2 regions of the Puerhibacterium sp. TATVAM-FAB25 genome follow, and region 1 is predicted to be linked to the other one. Evidence: predicted binding sites of a transcription regulator. Region 1 holds the regulator's gene; the other holds the start of a gene.

The links. The regulator HrcA, encoded in region 1, represses chaperone genes, less so after heat shock. The targets are predictions, from matches to a motif close to TTNGCACTCGNNNNNNNCGAGTGCNAA.
Region 2: the regulator HrcA is predicted to act here: its motif matches at 5,290-5,316, upstream of groES (co-chaperone GroES).

What each region holds. Positions count from the first base shown of each region.
Region 1 is NZ_JAXUAK010000002.1:267,894-276,529, reverse strand. It holds gene hemW (radical SAM family heme chaperone HemW) at 1-387, shown strand, start outside; SAM riboswitch class I at 499-597, shown strand; gene U5M74_RS03585 (cobalamin-independent methionine synthase II family protein) at 607-1,824, shown strand; gene U5M74_RS03580 (DUF4870 domain-containing protein) at 1,934-2,506, opposite strand; gene U5M74_RS03575 (hypothetical protein) at 2,718-3,662, shown strand; gene U5M74_RS03570 (DUF3097 domain-containing protein) at 3,702-4,583, opposite strand; gene U5M74_RS03565 (hypothetical protein) at 4,650-4,868, opposite strand; gene hrcA (heat-inducible transcriptional repressor HrcA) at 5,122-6,168, shown strand; gene dnaJ (molecular chaperone DnaJ) at 6,191-7,315, shown strand; gene U5M74_RS03550 (16S rRNA (uracil(1498)-N(3))-methyltransferase) at 7,359-8,138, shown strand; gene U5M74_RS03545 (HIT domain-containing protein) at 8,265-8,615, shown strand.
Region 2 is NZ_JAXUAK010000017.1:25,687-34,322, reverse strand. It holds gene U5M74_RS13755 (GuaB3 family IMP dehydrogenase-related protein) at 1-414, opposite strand, end outside; gene U5M74_RS13750 (exonuclease domain-containing protein) at 534-1,283, shown strand; gene guaB (IMP dehydrogenase) at 1,433-2,947, opposite strand; gene U5M74_RS13740 (MerR family transcriptional regulator) at 3,062-4,180, opposite strand; gene U5M74_RS13735 (WhiB family transcriptional regulator) at 4,371-4,661, shown strand; gene groES (co-chaperone GroES) at 4,876-5,172, opposite strand; gene U5M74_RS13725 (THUMP-like domain-containing protein) at 5,374-6,645, shown strand; gene U5M74_RS13720 (glutamate--cysteine ligase) at 6,762-7,916, shown strand; gene tsaD (tRNA (adenosine(37)-N6)-threonylcarbamoyltransferase complex transferase subunit TsaD) at 7,942-8,636, opposite strand, start outside.

The DNA of each region.
Region 1 (8,636 bases):
ATCGGGCCGGGGGCGCACTCGTACGTGGCCGCGGGGACGGCCGGCTCGGCCGCCGGGACCGCGGCGCCGGACGCCGGCGCCGGCGTGCGCTGGTGGAACGTCAAGCACCCGCGGCGCTACGCCGCGATGCTGGAGGCCGGCGGTTCCCCGGGGGCCGGGCGCGAGCTGCTCACCGGTGGCGAGGCGGCGCTGGAGCGGGTGCTGCTCGGCGTCCGCCTGCGCGAGGGCCTCGAACTGCGCGTGCTGTCCGACGGCGGCCGTCGCGCGGTCGCGGGCCTGGTGGCGCGCGGTCTGCTCGACGGCGTCGCGGCCGTCCGGGGCCGGGCGGTGCTGACGCTGCGCGGCCGGCTGCTGGCCGACGCGGTCGTGCGCGAGCTCACCGACTAGGCCCCGGCCCGGGCCGGGCCGGGGCACGACGGCGGTGCGCCGCGCCCCCGTCGGGGACCCGCCGCCGTGAGGAACCGCCGTCCGGCGCCCCGGCGTGGTCAGATAGGGCCGACCCCATCCAGAGCGGCCGAGAGACCTGGCTCGACGACGCCGCAGCAACCCGGTGGGCCCCCGGGCCACCCTCGGTGCTACCGCCAGGACCGATGGAAAGGACCCGGCATGCTCCGCAGCACCGACCGCATCCTCACGACCCACGTGGGCTCCCTGCCCCGCAGCCCCGAGCTGCTCGAGGCCAACGCCGCCCGCGCGGACGGCGCGCTCGCCCCCGAGCAGCACCGCAAGGCCCTGCGCGACGCCGTCGCCGGCGTCGTGCGCCGCCAGGTGCAGGCCGGGATCGACGTCGTCAACGACGGCGAGTACGGGCACGCCAGCACGCAGTCGATCGACTACGGCGCCTGGTGGACCTACTCCTTCGACCGCACCGGCGGCCTGGAGCTCGTCGACGACCCGGACCTCGACGCCCCGAAGCGGTCGCAGCCCGGTGCGGTCGAGCTGACCAGCTTCCTGGACCGGCGCGACCTCGCCGCGTTCGCCGAGGCGTACACCGACCCGCGCTCGGGCATCCACCTGGCCGACCCCGACCTGCCGCCGCCGGCGTTCCCCACGGCCACCGGCCCGCTGCGGTACGTCGGGCAGGACGACGTCGCCGCCGACGTCGACAACCTCGTCCGCGCGGTGCGCGACGCCGGCGCCGCCGAGGGCTTCGTCGCGGCGCTGTCGCCGGGCTCGGCCGCGCGCATCTCGAACCGGCACTACGGCAGCGAGGAGGAGTTCCTCTACGCCTGGGCCGACGTGCTGCGCGAGGAGTACACCGCGATCCTCGACGCCGGGCTGGTGCTGCAGATCGACGACCCGTCGCTCGCCGAGTCGTGGGACCAGGTCAACCCCGAGCCGGCCGTCGAGGACTACCAGCGCTGGCTGCAGGTGCGCGTCGAGGCGCTCAACCACGCGCTGCGCGGGCTGCCCGCCGACCGCGTGCGGCTGCACGTGTGCTGGGGCTCCTGGCACGGCCCGCACACCACCGACCTCGGGTTCGAGCACATCGTCGACCAGGTGCTCCAGGTGGACGCCGGCGCGTACAGCTTCGAGGCCGGCAACGTGCGGCACGAGCACGAGTGGCGCGTCTGGGAGGACCGCACGCTCCCGGAGGGCAAGGTCATCCTGCCGGGCGTGGTGTCGCACGCGACCAACGTCGTGGAGCACCCGGAGCTGGTGGCCGACCGCATCGAGCGCTTCGCCCGCCTGGTGGGCCGCGAGAACGTCGTCGCCTCCACCGACTGCGGCCTCGGCGGGCGCGTGCACCCGCAGATCGCCTGGGCCAAGCTCGAGACGCTCGCGCGCGGCGCCGAGATCGCCTCGCGCCGCCTGTGGGGCTGACCGCCCGCCGGCAGGTCCGACGACGAGGCTGACGGACGAGGGCCCCGACCGCGCACGCGGTCGGGGCCCTCGTCGGTGCGGCACCCCGCCGGGCGGCGGGCCGCGGTGCTCAGCGGATGACGCGGATGTTCACCGGGTAGCGGTACGGCTCGGACCGCGAGGCCACCACCGAGGCGAGGATCGAGAAGATCACCGAGCAGACCCAGACGCCAGCAAATGTGAGTGCCCCAATGAAGAACAGTGGGATGAGGAGCACGCTGGCGACGTAGCCGATCGCCAGGGTGATCTGGAAGTTCACCGCCTCCTTGCCGTGCTGGTCGACGAACCGGCTGCGCTCGCGGAACACGAGCCAGATCACCAGCGGCACGAGGAACGACAGGAAGGCGCCGCCGAGGTGGGCCAGGATCGCCCAGGTCTTCTCGTCACCCTGCGTCATGGGGCGCGGTCCGTAGCCGGAGTAGGGCTGCTGCGGCGTGGGCTGGCCGTACCCCTGCTGGCCGTACCCCTGCTGGCCGTACCCCTGCTGGCCGTAGGGCGACCCGTACGGCGGCTGCTGGCCGTAGGGCCCGCCGGCGGGCGGCGGCTGCGGGCTCCCGTACGGCGGCTGCGGCGCCCCGGGACCCGGCTGCGCGGGCTGCTCGGGACCGCCCGGCGGCACGGGGCGGTCTGACGGCTCGGACACGATGCCTCCTGGGGACGTCGGTGGGCGCGCGGACCGGTCCTCCCGACCGACCCCGCACGCCCAACGTACCGCCGTGGGGCCCCGTCGCGCAGAGCCGCGCCGCAGGTCAGCGCGGCGGTCGTGGGCAGGCCGGGCGGCAGGGTGGCACGGGCCGCCGCGGCGCGCGAGAGTGGCCGCAAGGGGGCCGCGACCGCACCGCGAGGGGATCACGATGAGCGAGAGCACCGGCGGCGTCCCGCCGCAGGACCCGTCCCGGCCCGAGCCGCCGCGGCCCGGCGAGCCGCCGCCCCCGGGCGCCCCGCAGCAGCCGGCCACCGGGCAGCCCGGGTACGGCCCGCCGCCCGGGTACGGCCCGCCGGACCAGCCGCGGTACGGGCAGTACGGCGTGCCCGCCGCGTCCCCGGTCCCGCCGGGCGCCGGCCCCAGCGGGTACGGCGGGTACGGCGGGTACGGCGACCGCTTCAACGGCGGGCCGGTCTCCGCCGGCACGGGGTACTCCTGGGCGTGGTCGGCGTTCGGCCGCAGCGCCGGCTGGTGGCTCCTGGCGACGCTGCTCGTCGGCGTCCTGGCCGCCGTCGTCCAGACGCTCACCAACGTCCAGCTCCGCGAGAGCGTCTCCGCGGTGCGCGACGCCGACCCCGAGGAGCTGCGGACGGCCGCCGCCGCCGCGATGACGTTCGGTGACGTGCTTGTCTCCGCCGTCGGGCAGATCGTCGCCTTCGTCCTGTACGCGCTGCTCGTCCAGGGGGCCGTGGTCGCCGCCCGACAGGGGCGGGTGCGCCTCGGCGACTTCTTCCGCCTCCGCAACGCGGGCAACGTGGTGCTGCTGGCGATCCTGCTGGGCCTGGTCAACCTCGTGCTCGGGCTGCTCCCGCTCCTCGGGGGGATCCTCGTGCTCGTGGCGGCGGTCCTGCTGTACTACTCGCTCTACTTCGTCGTCGACCAGGGCGCCGACGCCGTGGCGGCGATGCGCTCCAGCGTGCGGCAGGTGACGGGCAACCTCGGGGTGACGCTGCTGGCCGCGCTGCTCGGCGCCGTCACGGTCGTCGTCGGCGCGCTGCTCCTGGGCGTGGGGCTGCTCGTCGCCGTGCCGGTCGCGGTGCTGCTCGGCGCGTACGTGCACACGCGGCTCAACGGCCGCCGGGTGGCCGTGTGACCGGGCGCCGGACCGGGTGTCGGACCGGGTGCCGTACCGTCAGGCCGTGACGAAGTCGATGAGCTCCTCGACCCGCCCCAGCAGGGCCGGGTCGAGGTCGCGGTAGTCGCGCACGCTGCGCAGGATGCGCTGCCAGGCGCGCGCGACGTCGGCCTGCTCGGCGGCGGGCCAGCCCAGCTCGCGCAGGACGCCGCGCTTCCACTCGGTGCCCCGCTCGATCACCGGCCAGCGCTCCAGCCCCAGGCGCTCCGCCTTCACCGCCTGCCACACGTCGACGTACGGGTGCCCGAGCACCAGCACGGTGCCGGCCGGCACGGTGCGCAGCGCCACGTCCGCGAGCCGCTGCTCCTTCGAGCCGGGCACCAGGTGGTCCACCAGCACGCCGACCCGGCGCTCGCGGGTCGGGCCGAACTCGGCGAGCGCCTCGGCGAGGTTGTCCACGCCGTCGAGCATCTCGACGACCACGCCCTCCACGCGCAGGTCGTCGCCCCAGACCTTCTCGACGAGCTCGGCGTCGTGCTTGCCCTCGACCCAGATGCGCGAGCCGCGCGCCACGCGGGCCCGCTGGCCCTGCACGGCCACAGAGCCGGACGCCGTGCGGCCCGGCGCGACGGGCGCACGGGACGTGACCGGGGGAGTGAGGACCACGGGCTCGCCGTCGACCCAGAACCCCGGCCCGAGCGGGAACGAGCGGGTGCGGCCGGCGCGGTCCTCGAGCACCACGAGGTGCACGCCACCGGACTTCTCGACCCGCACGACGGCGCCGACCCAGCCGGTCTGCACCTCCTCGACCACCAGCCCCGGCTCGGCGGCCTGCGGTCGCGAGGTGGGCCGCGCGCGGTGGTGCTGGACGGCGTTCACGCGCCCGGGCACGCTGGAGCCGGAGGAGGCGAGGACGTCGGAGCCGTAGCGGTCGTGCACGGCGGCGAGCCTAGGACGACGCCGCGCAGGGGTGCCGACCGACACGCCCCGCGCGACGAGGGCGGGTCACGCGTGGTGGTAGCGGGTCGCCAGGCCGCGCACGGCGCCCCGCAGCGCGCCCCCGAGCGGGCCCGCGGCGGCGCGCCGGGCCCGTGCGCCGGCCGCCGTGCCCCGCACCGCGGGCGGGGCGGCGGTGCGCTCGGCGGCGCGGCGTCGCAGCTCGAGCCGGCGGGCGACCTCGGCCTCGTGCCGGCGGAACGTGTCGTGGTACAGCTCAGCGCTCATGGCTCCACGCTGCGCCTCTGAGGTAGGCCAGCGGATCGGTCATCCGACCGGTTCCGGGGCGGGACCTCCGGCCTGGGTACCTCAGGCGGTGCCCGACGCGCCGTGCCCGACGCGCCGTGCCCGACGCGCCGTGCCCGACGCGCCGTGCCCGACGCACTGTGACCGACGGGGCACGGGCGAGGTCGGCGCCCCCGCGTAGGATGGCACTCGGAAGGCAGGAGTGCTAAGAGCTGCCCCGCGGGAAGGAGGGCTCGTGAGCGAGGAACGCCGTCTTGAGGTGCTGCGCGCGATCGTCGAGGACTACGTCTCGACGCGCGAGCCCGTCGGCTCGAGGGTGCTCACCGAGCGTCACCGGCTCGGCGTCTCGCCCGCCACGATCCGCAACGACATGGCCGCCCTCGAGGAGGCCGGCCTCATCGCGCAGCCGCACACCTCGGCGGGGCGCATCCCCACCGACAAGGGCTACCGCCTCTTCGTCGACCGGCTCGCCGAGGTCCGGCCCCTGACGTCGCCGCAGAAGCGCGCCATCGAGACGTTCCTGTCCGAGGCCGTGGACCTCGACGACGTGCTGACCCGCGCGGGGCGGCTCATCGCCCAGCTCACGGGCCAGGTCGCGGTGGTGCAGTACCCGTCGCTGCGGCGCTCGGGCCTGCGCCACCTGGAGCTGGTGCCGGTCGGCGCCGAGCGGCTGCTCGTCGTCGTCATCACCGACACCGGCCGTGTCGAGCAGCGCTACCTCGAGGTGCCGCGCCCCGCCGACCCGGACGACGGCCCGGTCCTCGACGACGTCACGCTCGGCGAGCTGCGCGCGCGGCTCAACGCCGCCGCGGCGGGCAAGGGCCTGACGGACCTGCCGGTCGCGTTCGCGCGCGTCGTCGAGCGCCTCGACCCGACGCTCGTCGGTCTCGCCACGGCCGTGGCCGAGACCGTCGTCGAGACGCTCGGCGAGGAGAACGAGGAGCGCATCGTGCTGGCCGGCACGGCGAACCTCGCCCGCGCGAGCATGCGCTTCGAGCAGGGCCTGAGCCCGGTGCTCGAGGCCCTCGAGGAGCAGGTCGTGCTGCTCGGGCTGCTCACGGAGATGGCCGTGGACGGCGTCGCCGTGCGCATCGGCCACGAGAACCGCCTCGAGGGGCTCGCCCAGGCGTCCGTGGTGACGTCGGGCTACGGCTCCGGCGACGAGGGCGGCGACCCCGTCGCGATCCTCGGTTCCATCGGGCCCACCCGCATGGACTATCCCGGCACCATCGCGTCCGTCCGCGCCGTGGCGCGGTACCTCTCGCGCGTGCTGCCCCACTGACCCCCCGACCCAAGAGAGACCTGTGGCCGACTACTACGAGACCCTCGGCGTCCCGCGGGACGCCACGTCCGAGCAGATCAAGAAGGCGTACCGCAAGCTCGCCCGGGAGCTGCACCCCGACGTCGCCGGCGAGGCGGGCGAGGAGAGGTTCAAGGACGTCGCGCGCGCCTACGAGGTGCTGTCCAACCCCGAGAAGCGCCAGCAGTACGACATGGGCGTGGACCCGACGGCGCCGGGCGGCGGCGCGGGCGGCGGCTTCGGCGCCGGCTTCGGCTTCCAGGACATCTTCGAGACGTTCTTCGGCGGCGGGCAGACAACCCAGGGGCCCGTGCCCCGTGCCCGCCGCGGCCAGGACGCCCTGGTGCGCATGGACGTCGAGCTCGCCGAGGCCGTGTTCGGCACCAAGCGCGAGCTGCAGGTCGACACCGCCGTCGTGTGCTCCACCTGCACCGGCAAGGGCGCGCGCCCGGGCACCGAGCTGCGCACGTGCGAGGTCTGCCAGGGCCGCGGCCACGTCCAGCGCGTCGCCCGCTCGTTCCTCGGCCAGGTCATGACGACCGCGCCGTGCTCCGCGTGCGGCGGCTACGGCACCGTCATCCCGGAGCCCTGCCCCGACTGCGCCGGCGAGGGCCGCGTCCGCTCGCGCCGCACGCTGACCGTCAACGTGCCGGCCGGCGTCGACACCGGCACCCGCATCAAGCTCACCGCGCAGGGCGAGGTCGGCCCCGGCGGCGGGCCGGCGGGCGACCTGTACGTCGAGGTCCGCGAGAAGCCGCACGAGACGTTCGTGCGACGCGGTGACGACCTGCACTGCACGCTGCCGGTGCCGATGACGGCGGCGGCGCTGGGCACCGTGCTGGACCTGGAGACGCTCGACGGCGCCCAGGAGATCGACCTGCGCCCGGGCACGCAGCCCGGCCAGGTCGTGGTGCTCAAGGGCCTCGGCGTCGGCCACCTGCACACCGGCGGGCGCGGCGACCTGCACGTGCACGTGGAGGTCCAGGTGCCCTCCGCGCTGGACGACGAGCAGGCGGCGCTCCTGCGCCAGCTCGCCGCGCTGCGCGGCGAGGAGCGCCCCGAACCGCGGCTCGCGGCCGCGCACCCGGGCGTCTTCTCCCGCCTGCGCGACAAGCTGAGCGGCCGGTGACGCGCCCGCGGGCCGGCGCGGGGGAGCGGACGGCGGGCGGCGCGTGAGCGCGCCGGTGTTCCTCGCCGACGGCGGCGCGCCGGTCGCCGCCGTCGCCCCGGGCGCCACGTACACGCTCGGCGGCACCGAGGGCCGGCACGCCGGCGTCGTGCAGCGCAAGCGCGCCGGCGAGCGCGTCGACGTGGTCGACGGCGCCGGGACCCGCCTGCGGTGCACGGTGGTGCAGGCCGACGGCGGCACCCTCACGCTGACGGTCGACGACGTCGTGCACGAGCCCGCGCCCGACGTCGTCGTGACGCTGGTGCAGGCCCTGGCGAAGGGCGACCGCGACGAGCTGGCCGTCGAGGCGGCGGTCGAGGTCGGCGCGGACGCCGTCGTCCCGTGGCAGTCCGAGCGCTCGGTCGTGGTCTGGCGCGGTGAGCGCGCCGCGAAGTCGCACGCCCGCTGGGTGGCCACCGTGCGGTCGGCCACCAAGCAGGCTCGCCGGGCCTGGCTCCCGCCCGTCGACGACGCGCACACCACCAAGCAGCTCGCCGCGCGCACCCGGGCGGTCGTCGCCGCGGGCGGCGCCGTCGTCGTGCTGCACGAGGAGGCGACGACGCCGCTGGCGGCCGTGCCGCTGCCGGCGGCGACGCCGGGCGGTCCGGTGCCGGAGCTGCTCGTCGTCGTCGGGCCGGAGGGCGGCATCGCCGAGACGGAGCTGGCCGCGCTGGTCGAGGCCGGCGCCACGGCCGCGCGGCTCGGGCCGCACGTGCTGCGCACCTCCACGGCCGGGCCGGTCGCCGTCGCGCTGCTCAGCGAGCGGCTCGGGCGCTGGGGCTGAGGGACCGGGCCGAGGCGCCGGGGCTGTGGCGCCGGGGCTGTGGCGCCGGGGCTGGGTCGTGGCCGGTCCGCGCCGCCGTGGCGCTGCGGATGAGGGCGGCGACCACCCGGCGGTAGGTTCTGCTGCATGAGCGCCGACACCGAGGACTGCCTCTTCTGCAAGATCGTCGCCGGGGAGGTGCCGGCCGACGTCGTGGCCACCACCCCGCGGTCGGTCGCCTTCCGGGACATCGACCCACAGGCGCCCGTGCACTGCCTGGTGGTGCCCCGGGAGCACCACGGCGACGTGGCGGTGCTCGCGGCGGCCGACCCGCTGCTGCTGGCGGACCTGGTCGCGCTGGCCGACGAGGTGGCCGGGGACCTGGCCGACGGCCAGTACCGGCTGATCTTCAACAGCGGGCCGCGCGCGGGCCAGAGCGTCTTCCACGTGCACGGGCACGTCATCTCCGGCAAGCAGCTCGGCTGGACGCCCGCCTGACCGGTGCCCCGGCTATCGCGT
Region 2 (8,636 bases), on a different contig from region 1:
GGCGCCCGCCACGGCGACGCCGGCTGCGCGGACCTCGCGCAGGCGCTCGGTGATCAGCTCGGGCTTGATGGGCTCGGCGTAGATCTCCTGCATGCGGCGCGTGGCGTCGGCGGCCGGGAGCGCGGCGATCTCGGCCAGCAGCGGCTCGGGCGACTCGTACCGCGTCCACAGGCCCTCGAGGTCCAGGACGCCGAGGCCGCCGGCCCGCCCGAGGGCGACGGCGGTGGCGGGGCTCATCACGGAGTCCATCGGCGCGGCCATGATCGGCAGCTCGAAGTGGTAGGCGTCGATCTGCCAGCCGACCGAGACGTCCTTCGGGTCGCGCGTGCGGCGCGAGGGCACCACCGCGATGTCGTCGAAGGAGTACGCGCGGCGGCCGCGCTTTCCGCGCCCGATCTCGATCTCGTTGCTCACCGGGCCAGCCTACCGGGACGCCCCGGCCCGCCCACGGGGCCCGCGGGCGGGCCGTGTCGGTGGCCGGTGGCACAGTCGGCCGCAGCACGACGTAGGACGACGAACCAGGGGTACTCCAGATGACGCAGGAGTCGTACGAGGCATTCACCGCGAGCTGGGCGCGAGGTCCGCTGCTGGGCTTCGACACCGAGACCACCGGGGTGGACGTCACCCGCGACCGCATCGTCACCGCCGCCCTGGTGCTGCGGGTGCCCGGCGCGAGCACCGAGGTGCGCACGTGGCTCCTCGACCCCGGCGTCGAGATCCCGGCCGAGGCCGCGGCCATCCACGGCGTGACCACCGAGCACGCCCGCGCCCACGGCGTGGCGCCGGCCGCGGCGCTCGAGGAGATCGCCGCCGAGCTCGCCGCGCACGTGCGCGAGGGCGTTCCGGTGGTGGCGTACAACGCCGCGTTCGACCTGTCGCTGCTCGACGCGGAGCTCGCCCGGCACGGCCTGCCCACCGTGCCGGACCGGCTCGGCCACCCCGTCGCGCCCGTGCTCGACCCGCTGGTCATCGACCGCTGGCAGGACCGGTTCCGCAAGGGCAAGCGCCGCCTCGGCGACCTGTGCGGCCACTACGGCGTCACCGGGGAGGGCGACCTGCACTCCGCGGACGTCGACGTGCTCGCCACGCTCGACGTGCTCGACGCGCTGGTGCGGCAGTTCCCCGGGCTGGCGGAGATGGCGCTGGAGGACCTGCACACGGCGCAGGTGGGCGCCCACCGTGACTGGGCGGAGAGCTTCAACGACTGGCGCGCCCGGCAGGGGCTCGCCGGTCCCGGGGCGTCCAGCGCCTGGCCCGTGGAGCCGGTCGGCCAGCCCGCCTGAGGCGCCCGCGCCGCGTCCCGCGCGGCGTCCCGGACCCACCTCGGCCGGATGCACGGCGTCCGGACGCACGTCGGCCCGGCACCCACGGGGTGCCGGGCCGACGGACGAGGGCGCTGCCGCACCGGTCGGGACCGACCGGCGGCCGCCGGTCAGAAGCCGGAGTAGTTCGGCGCCTCGGCGGTCACCTGGACGTCGTGCGGGTGGCTCTCCTTGAGCGAGGCCGAGGTGATGCGCACGAACCGGCCCTTCTCCTGCAGCTCGGGGATGGTGCGCGCACCGACGTAGAACATCGTCTGGTGCAGGCCGCCCACGAGCTGGTGCGCCACCGCGCTCAGCGTGCCCTTGTAGGGCACCTGGCCCTCGACGCCCTCGGGGACGATGAGGTCGTCGCTGGTGACCTCGGCCTGGAAGTAGCGGTCCTTGGAGTACGACTTCTTGCCGCGCGAGGACATCGCCGCCATCGAGCCCATGCCGCGGTAGGCCTTGTACTGCTTGCCGTTGACGAGGATGGTGTCGCCGGGCGCCTCCTCGGTGCCGGCGAGCATCGAGCCGAGCATGACGGTCTCGGCACCGGCCACGATCGCCTTGCCGATCTCGCCGGAGTGGCGCATGCCGCCGTCGGCGATGACGGGCACGCCCGCCGGGCGAGCGGCCAGCGAGGCCTCGTAGACCGCGGTCACCTGGGGCACGCCCACGCCGGTGACGACGCGGGTGGTGCAGATCGAGCCCGGGCCCACGCCCACCTTGATGGCGTCGGCGCCGGCCTCGACGAACGCCTGCGCGCCCTCGCGGGTGGCGACGTTGCCGCCGATCACCTGCACGTGGCGGGTGGCCGGGTCGGTCTTGAGCCGGCGGACCATGTCGATGAGCATCCGGACGTTGCCGTGCGCGGTGTCCGCCACGAGCACGTCCGCCCCGGCCTCGACCAGCGTCGTCGCGCGCTGCCAGGCGTCGCCGAAGTAGCCGATCGCGGCGCCGACCAGCAGGCGGCCCTGGCCGTCCTTCGAGGCGTTGGGGAACTGCTCGGACTTGACGAAGTCCTTGACCGTGATGAGGCCGGCGAGCCGGCCCTCGTCGTCCACCAGCGGCAGGCGCTCGAGCTTGTGCTTGCGCAGCAGCGCCGTGGCCTCCTCGCGGGAGATGCCCGCGGCGCCGGTGATGAGCGGTGCCGGCGTCATGACCTCCTCGACCTTGGTCGTCGCCCACTCGGCGACGGGCGTGAAGCGCAGGTCGCGGTTGGTGACGATGCCGATGAGGCGGTCGTGGGAGTCGACGACGGGGAACCCGGAGATGCGGTACTCGCCGGCGAGCTTGTCGAGCTCCTCGAGCGTGCGGTCCGCCGTGATCGTGACCGGGTTCGAGATGATGCCCGTCTGGGTCCGCTTGACGAGGTCGACCTGGTAGGCCTGGTCCTCGATGGACAGGTTGCGGTGCAGCACGCCGATGCCGCCCTGGCGGGCCATGGCGATGGCCATGCGGGCCTCGGTGACGGTGTCCATCGCCGCGGACACGAGCGGCACCTTGAGCGAGATCTCCCGCGTCAGCCGCGAGGTCGTGTCGATCTCCGAGGGCGCGAGGTCGGAGTACCCCGGCAGGAGGAGAACGTCGTCGTAGGTGAGCCCGAGGAAGCCGAAGGGGTCGCGCGCCGCGGTCGAGTCCGTCATGCCATGAGTCTACGTTTCTGAGCGGGCCGATATTCCGGCCGTCCGGCGGCTGCGGCGGGCCTCACACCGGCCCCCGGGCGGGCGGCGCGGCCGCCCCGCCGGGGAACCGCCGCGTCACGGCGCGACGACGGCGAGCACCTCGTGCAGCAGGCCGGTGAAGCTGCGCACCCGCTGGACGCTCGCGGCGAGCGGGAGCTCGCCGGCGGACTCGTCGCGCCGCAGCCCGACGAAGATCGGCAGGTCGGGGTGGTCGTCGTGCAGCGAGTGGACGACGTCGAGGTCCGGCCGCGCAAGGCTGGTCGCCAGCACGACGGCGGCCGGCCGCACCATGGCGACCAGCTCGACCGACCGGTGGGTGCTGGCCGGGCCGGTCACCACGCGACAGGAGGCGCCCTTGGCCACCAGCGCGGCGGCCAGGGCGTGCGCGGCGAGCGGCACCACCTCGTCCGGCGCGGCGAAGACCAGCACGATTTTGCGCATCCGGCTGGGGTGGTTCGCCGGCGGGCCCCCGCCGGCGGACTGCGCCTGCTCGAACTCCTGCGTGAAGTCCCGCAGCGCCCGCAGCGCCGCCGTCGCGAGCACCAGCTCGGGCACCTCGCCGGGCGTGCCGAGCACCGTCCGCTGCGCGATGCGCGCCCAGGCGGGCTCGACCATCTGCGTCCACCAGGCGGCCGGGTCCGCCTCCGCGCCGAGGCGCAGCAGCGAGTCGCAGGCGGCCTGGTCGTAGGCGAGCGCCGCGTCGATGACGGCGGACACCCGCCCCGAGCCGGACGCTCCTCCGGGCGCCGGGGCCGCGCCGGCCGGCCGCGCGGGCGTGCCCTCGCCGCCGCCGGGCAGCGCCCGCAGGTGCCCGCGCGCGGCGCGCGGCTCGTCGTCGCCCTCGGGCTCCGCCTCCGGCGCGACGTCCTCGTCGGGCGCGTCGTGCACCGGCCGCACGTCGGCCGGGGTCTCGAGATCGGTGCCGTCCGCCTCGAGCGCCGCCCGCGCCGCGTCCACCGGCGCCACGCCCTCGAGCGTGAGCCGGCGCATGACGAGCAGCCGCGCCACGTCCTCGGTCGTGTAGCGGCGGTGCGAACCCGCGGTGCGTCCGGAAGGGCCGAGGCCGTACCGCCGGTCCCACGTGCGCAGCGTGGCCGGTGCGACCCCCAGGCGCCGGGCGACGGCCGCGACGGCGAGGCCAGGGCTCGACGCGCGGGTCCTGTCCTCGTCCTGAGCAGGCCGGGAGGAAGTCATGGCTCGATTCTGCCGACGCCCCGGTGGCCCCGCCACCGCGCCTCGCCCGGTGGCGCGATTTTGGGCCCCCTACCGCGCCAACCTCGGCGATCACCGCCTGAACCGGTTCAGAACTTGAGCAACAAACCTCTCGACGTCGAGACAGATTCGGGAGTTGAACAACTTCTGCCCAACTTGTAGGTTGTTCGCCATGACGGAGATCTCGAGGCTTCCCGGTCCGATGATGGAGCTGTGGGAGTGGCAGTACCAGGGCGCGTGCCGCGACGAGGACGACACCCTGTTCTTCCACCCCGAGGGCGAGCGGGGCTCCACCCGCCGCCGACGCGCGGAGGCGGCGAAGGCGATCTGCCGCACCTGCCCCGTGATGATGCAGTGCCGCGAGCAGTCGCTGCGCGTGCGAGAGCCCTACGGCGTCTGGGGCGGCCTGTCCGAGGACGAGCGGGCCGCGATCCTCGCCGGCACCGACCGCAAGTCCGGCTGACCTCGGCAGAGCGCCGCAGGCCCCGCTCGGCACGACCCCTTCAGCACGACCCCGACCGCACCGGCGACGCAGCGCCGCGCCGTCGGCCCCGGTTCCCCGTCCCGGGCACGCCGAGGTCGAAGCACGCGAAGGCCCCCCGCACCTCGAGGTGCGGGGGGCCTTCGTCGTGCAAGGCCCGGGATCGGGCCCCGTCGTCAGCGACCTGCCGGCAGGCTCAGTCGACGACGACGGCGAGGATGTCGCGGGCGGAGAGCACCAGGTACTCCTCGCCGGCGTACTTCACCTCGGTGCCGCCGTACTTGCTGTAGATGACCTTGTCACCGACCTTGACGTCGACCGGGATGCGGTTGCCCTTGTCGTCGAAACGACCCTCGCCCACGGCCAGGACCTCGCCCTCCTGGGGCTTCTCCTTGGCGGTGTCCGGGATGACCAGGCCGGAAGCGGTCGTGGTCTCGGCCTCGACGGCCTTGACGACGATCCGGTCCTCGAGCGGCTTGATGGGGACCGACACGTCGGACCTCCTTGTTCGCTGTGACTGCGTGGATGGACTGAGGTCGCGCCCGGAGGCTGGCCGTCGTCGCGGGTGCCGGCACAGCGCGCGTGCGCTGCGACCAATCTAGGAGCGCCGTTAGCACTCTGACAAGTCGAGTGCCAAGGTCCGTCCCGCGGCGCCCCGTCCGGGCCCGTGCGCGCCGTCTGGGACCATGGACGGGTGGACGCCTCGACCCTGAGCAAGCTGCTCAGCCCGGACGGCTGGGCCCTGCTCGGCTCGCTGCCCCCGTACGACGAGCAGCGCGCGATGGCTCTGGCCATGCGCCTGCGGGAGGCGGGCGTCGACCCCGACCTCGCCGCCGCCGCGCTCACGCAGTCGCGGCTGCGGGCCAAGGCGCGCGCCAAGCTCGGCGGCTTCGCCGACGGCATGCTCTTCACGCCCGACGGCGTCGAGCAGGCCACCCGGCTGGTCGTCGCCGCGCTGCACGCGCGGCGCTACCTCGAGGCCGGCGTCACCAGGGTCGCGGACCTCACGAGCGGCATCGGGGCGGACGCGCTGGCGTTCGCCGGCGTCGGGCTGGGCGTGCTCGCCACCGACGTCGACGAGATCACCGCGGCGATCGCGACGGTGAACCTGCGCCACTTCCCCGAGGCCGAGGTGCGCCACGGGGACGGGCTGGCGCTCGACCTCGCCGCCGAGGGGGTCGACGGCGTCTACGCCGACCCCGCGCGCCGCACCCGTGGCGGCAAGCGGGTGTTCGACCCGAAGGCCTACGCGCCGCCGCTCGACGCCGTCTGGGCGCTGCGCGAGCAGGTCCCCGCCCTCGGCATCAAGGTCGGGCCGGGCATCGCGCACCAGGGGCTGCCCGCCGACGCCGAGACGCAGTGGGTCTCCGTGGACGGCGACGTCGTCGAGGCCGGGCTGTGGTTCGGCCCGCTCGCCCCGGCCGGGCCCGGGCGCTCGGCGCTCGTGCTGCGCACGGTGACGGGCGAGGACGGCGAGGCGCGCACGCTGGCGCGCACGCTGCGGTCGGGCGACGCGGCCGGCGACCTCGCGGGCGTCGGCCACGAACCGCCGCCCGAGGTGGGCCCGGTCGGCCACTACCTGTACGAGCCGGACGGCGCGGTCGTGCGCGCCGGCCTGGTGGCACAGGCGGCGGCGGAGCTGGGCGGCCGCCTCCTGGACCGCACCATCGCCTATGTCACCACCGACGCGCCGGCGCCCGCCGCCGCCGTCGACCCGGCCACCGGGCGGGCGCCCGTGGCGACCGGCTACCGCGTGCTCGACGTCATGCCGTTCGGCCTCAAGCGGCTCAAGGCGTACCTGCGCGAGCGCGGTGTCGGGCGGCTGACGATCAAGAAGCGCGGCACCGCCGTCACGCCCGAGCAGCTGCGCTCCCAGCTGTCTCTCAAGGGCGACGCCGAGGCGACGCTGGTGCTCACGCGGGTGGGCGGCGCCCAGCACGTGCTCGTCGTCGAGCCGCTCGGCTGACGACCGCGCCCACGACGCGCCGGCGACGCGCCGGCACCGGACCGGTGCCGGCGGTCCGCGGCGCCCGCCGCGCGCCCGGCACGCGCCGGGGCCCCGGGACGTGTGAGCATGAGCGCATGGTGCTGGACTTCGCCGCCTCGCGGCGCTCGACGGTGGGACTGGAGTGGGAGCTCGCCCTCGTCGACGCCGACTCGGGCGACATGCGACAGGTGGGCCCCACCGTCGTCGAGCGGCTCGCGACCCCCGACGGCTCGCCGCACCCGCGCGTGCACCCGGAGTTCCTGCGCAACACCGTCGAGCTGGTGAGCGGGGTGTGCCGCACCGTCGGCGAGGCGGGCCGCGACCTGGAGCGCGCGGCCGAGGAGGTCCGCGGCGTCACCGACGCGATGCGCGTGGAGCTCATGTGCGCGGGGACGCACCCGTTCACGCGGTGGGTGACGCAGAAGGTCACCGCCAAGCAGCGCTACCAGACGATCATCGACCGTGCGCAGATGTGGGGCCGCCAGCTGCTCATCTACGGCGTGCACGTGCACGTCGGCGTCGAGGACCGGGACAAGGTGCTGCCGATCGTGCGCAGCCTGCTGGTGTACTACCCGCACCTGCAGGCGCTGAGCGCGTCGTCGCCGTTCTTCGACGGCAGCGACACCGGCTACGCCTCGATGCGCGCCCTGCTCTTCCAGCAGCTGCCCACCGCCGGGCTGCCGTACCAGTTCGAGCGCTGGGAGGAGCTCGAGCGGTACGTCGACGACATGGTGCGCACCGGCGTCATCGACGGGTTCGACGAGGTGCGGTGGGACCTGCGCCCGTCGCCGCGCTTCGGCACCATCGAGGTGCGCGTGTGCGACGGCGTCTCCAACCTCGCCGAGCTGCTGGCCCTCGCGGCCCTGACGCACTGCCTGGTCGAGCACCTGTCGACCATGATCGACGAGGGCCGGGCGCTGCCCACCATGCCGCAGTGGTACGTGCAGGAGAACAAGTGGCGCGCCGCGCGCTACGGCATGGACGCGATCATCATCCTGGACGACGAGGGCAACGAGGAGCTCGTCACCGACGCCGTGCGGCGGCTGGTCGACGAGCTGGCGCCGGTCGCCGAGCGGCTCGGCTGCACCGAGGAGCTGCGCGGCGTGCTGGACATCCTCGAGCGCGGGGCGTCCTACCAGCGCCAGCGCGCGGTCGCGGCCGCGCACGGCGGCGGGCAGGACGGCCTGGAGGCGGTCGTCGCCCGGCTCGTGGAGGAGATGCGCGCCGGGCACCCCCTCCCCGTGGCCTGACCTGCCGAGACACAGAGGCGGTGGGTCAGAGGCTGACGGTCGTCAGCGGCATCTGCGAGTCGACGCCGAAGTCGAGGGTCGACGGCGCCACACCGGCGCGCACGACGGCGGAGCCCAGGGCCGCGATCATCGCGCCGTTGTCGGTGCAGTACCGGATCGGCGGGATGCGCAGCTCGATCCCGGCCTCGGCGCACCGCTTGGCGGCGAGCTCGCGCAGCTGGCTGTTGGCGGAGAAGCCGCCGCCCACCACCAGGGTGTCCACCTCGTGCCGGTGGCACGCCGCGATGGTCTTGGCGGTGAGCACGTCGACGACGGCGGCCGCGAAGGACGCCGCGACGTCCGCCACGGGCACCTCGCGGCCGGCGTCGCGGCACGCCTCGACCCAGCGGGCCACGGCGGTCTTCAGCCCGGAGAACGAGAAGTCGTAGGCGTGCTTCTCCTGGTCCTTGGCCGCGGTGAGGCCGCGCGGGAAGCGGATCGCCTCGGGGTCGCCCTCGCGCGCCAGGCGGTCGATGTGCGGGCCGCCCGGGTACGGCAGGCCGAGCAGGCGGCCGACCTTGTCGAACGCCTCCCCCGCCGCGTCGTCGAGCGTGGAGCCCAGCTCGGTGACCCGCGTGGCGACGTCGTCGACGAGCAGCAGCGAGGAGTGCCCGCCCGAGACGACGAGCGCCATGACGCGCTCGGGGAACTCGCCGTCGACGAGCTGGTCGACGGCGGCGT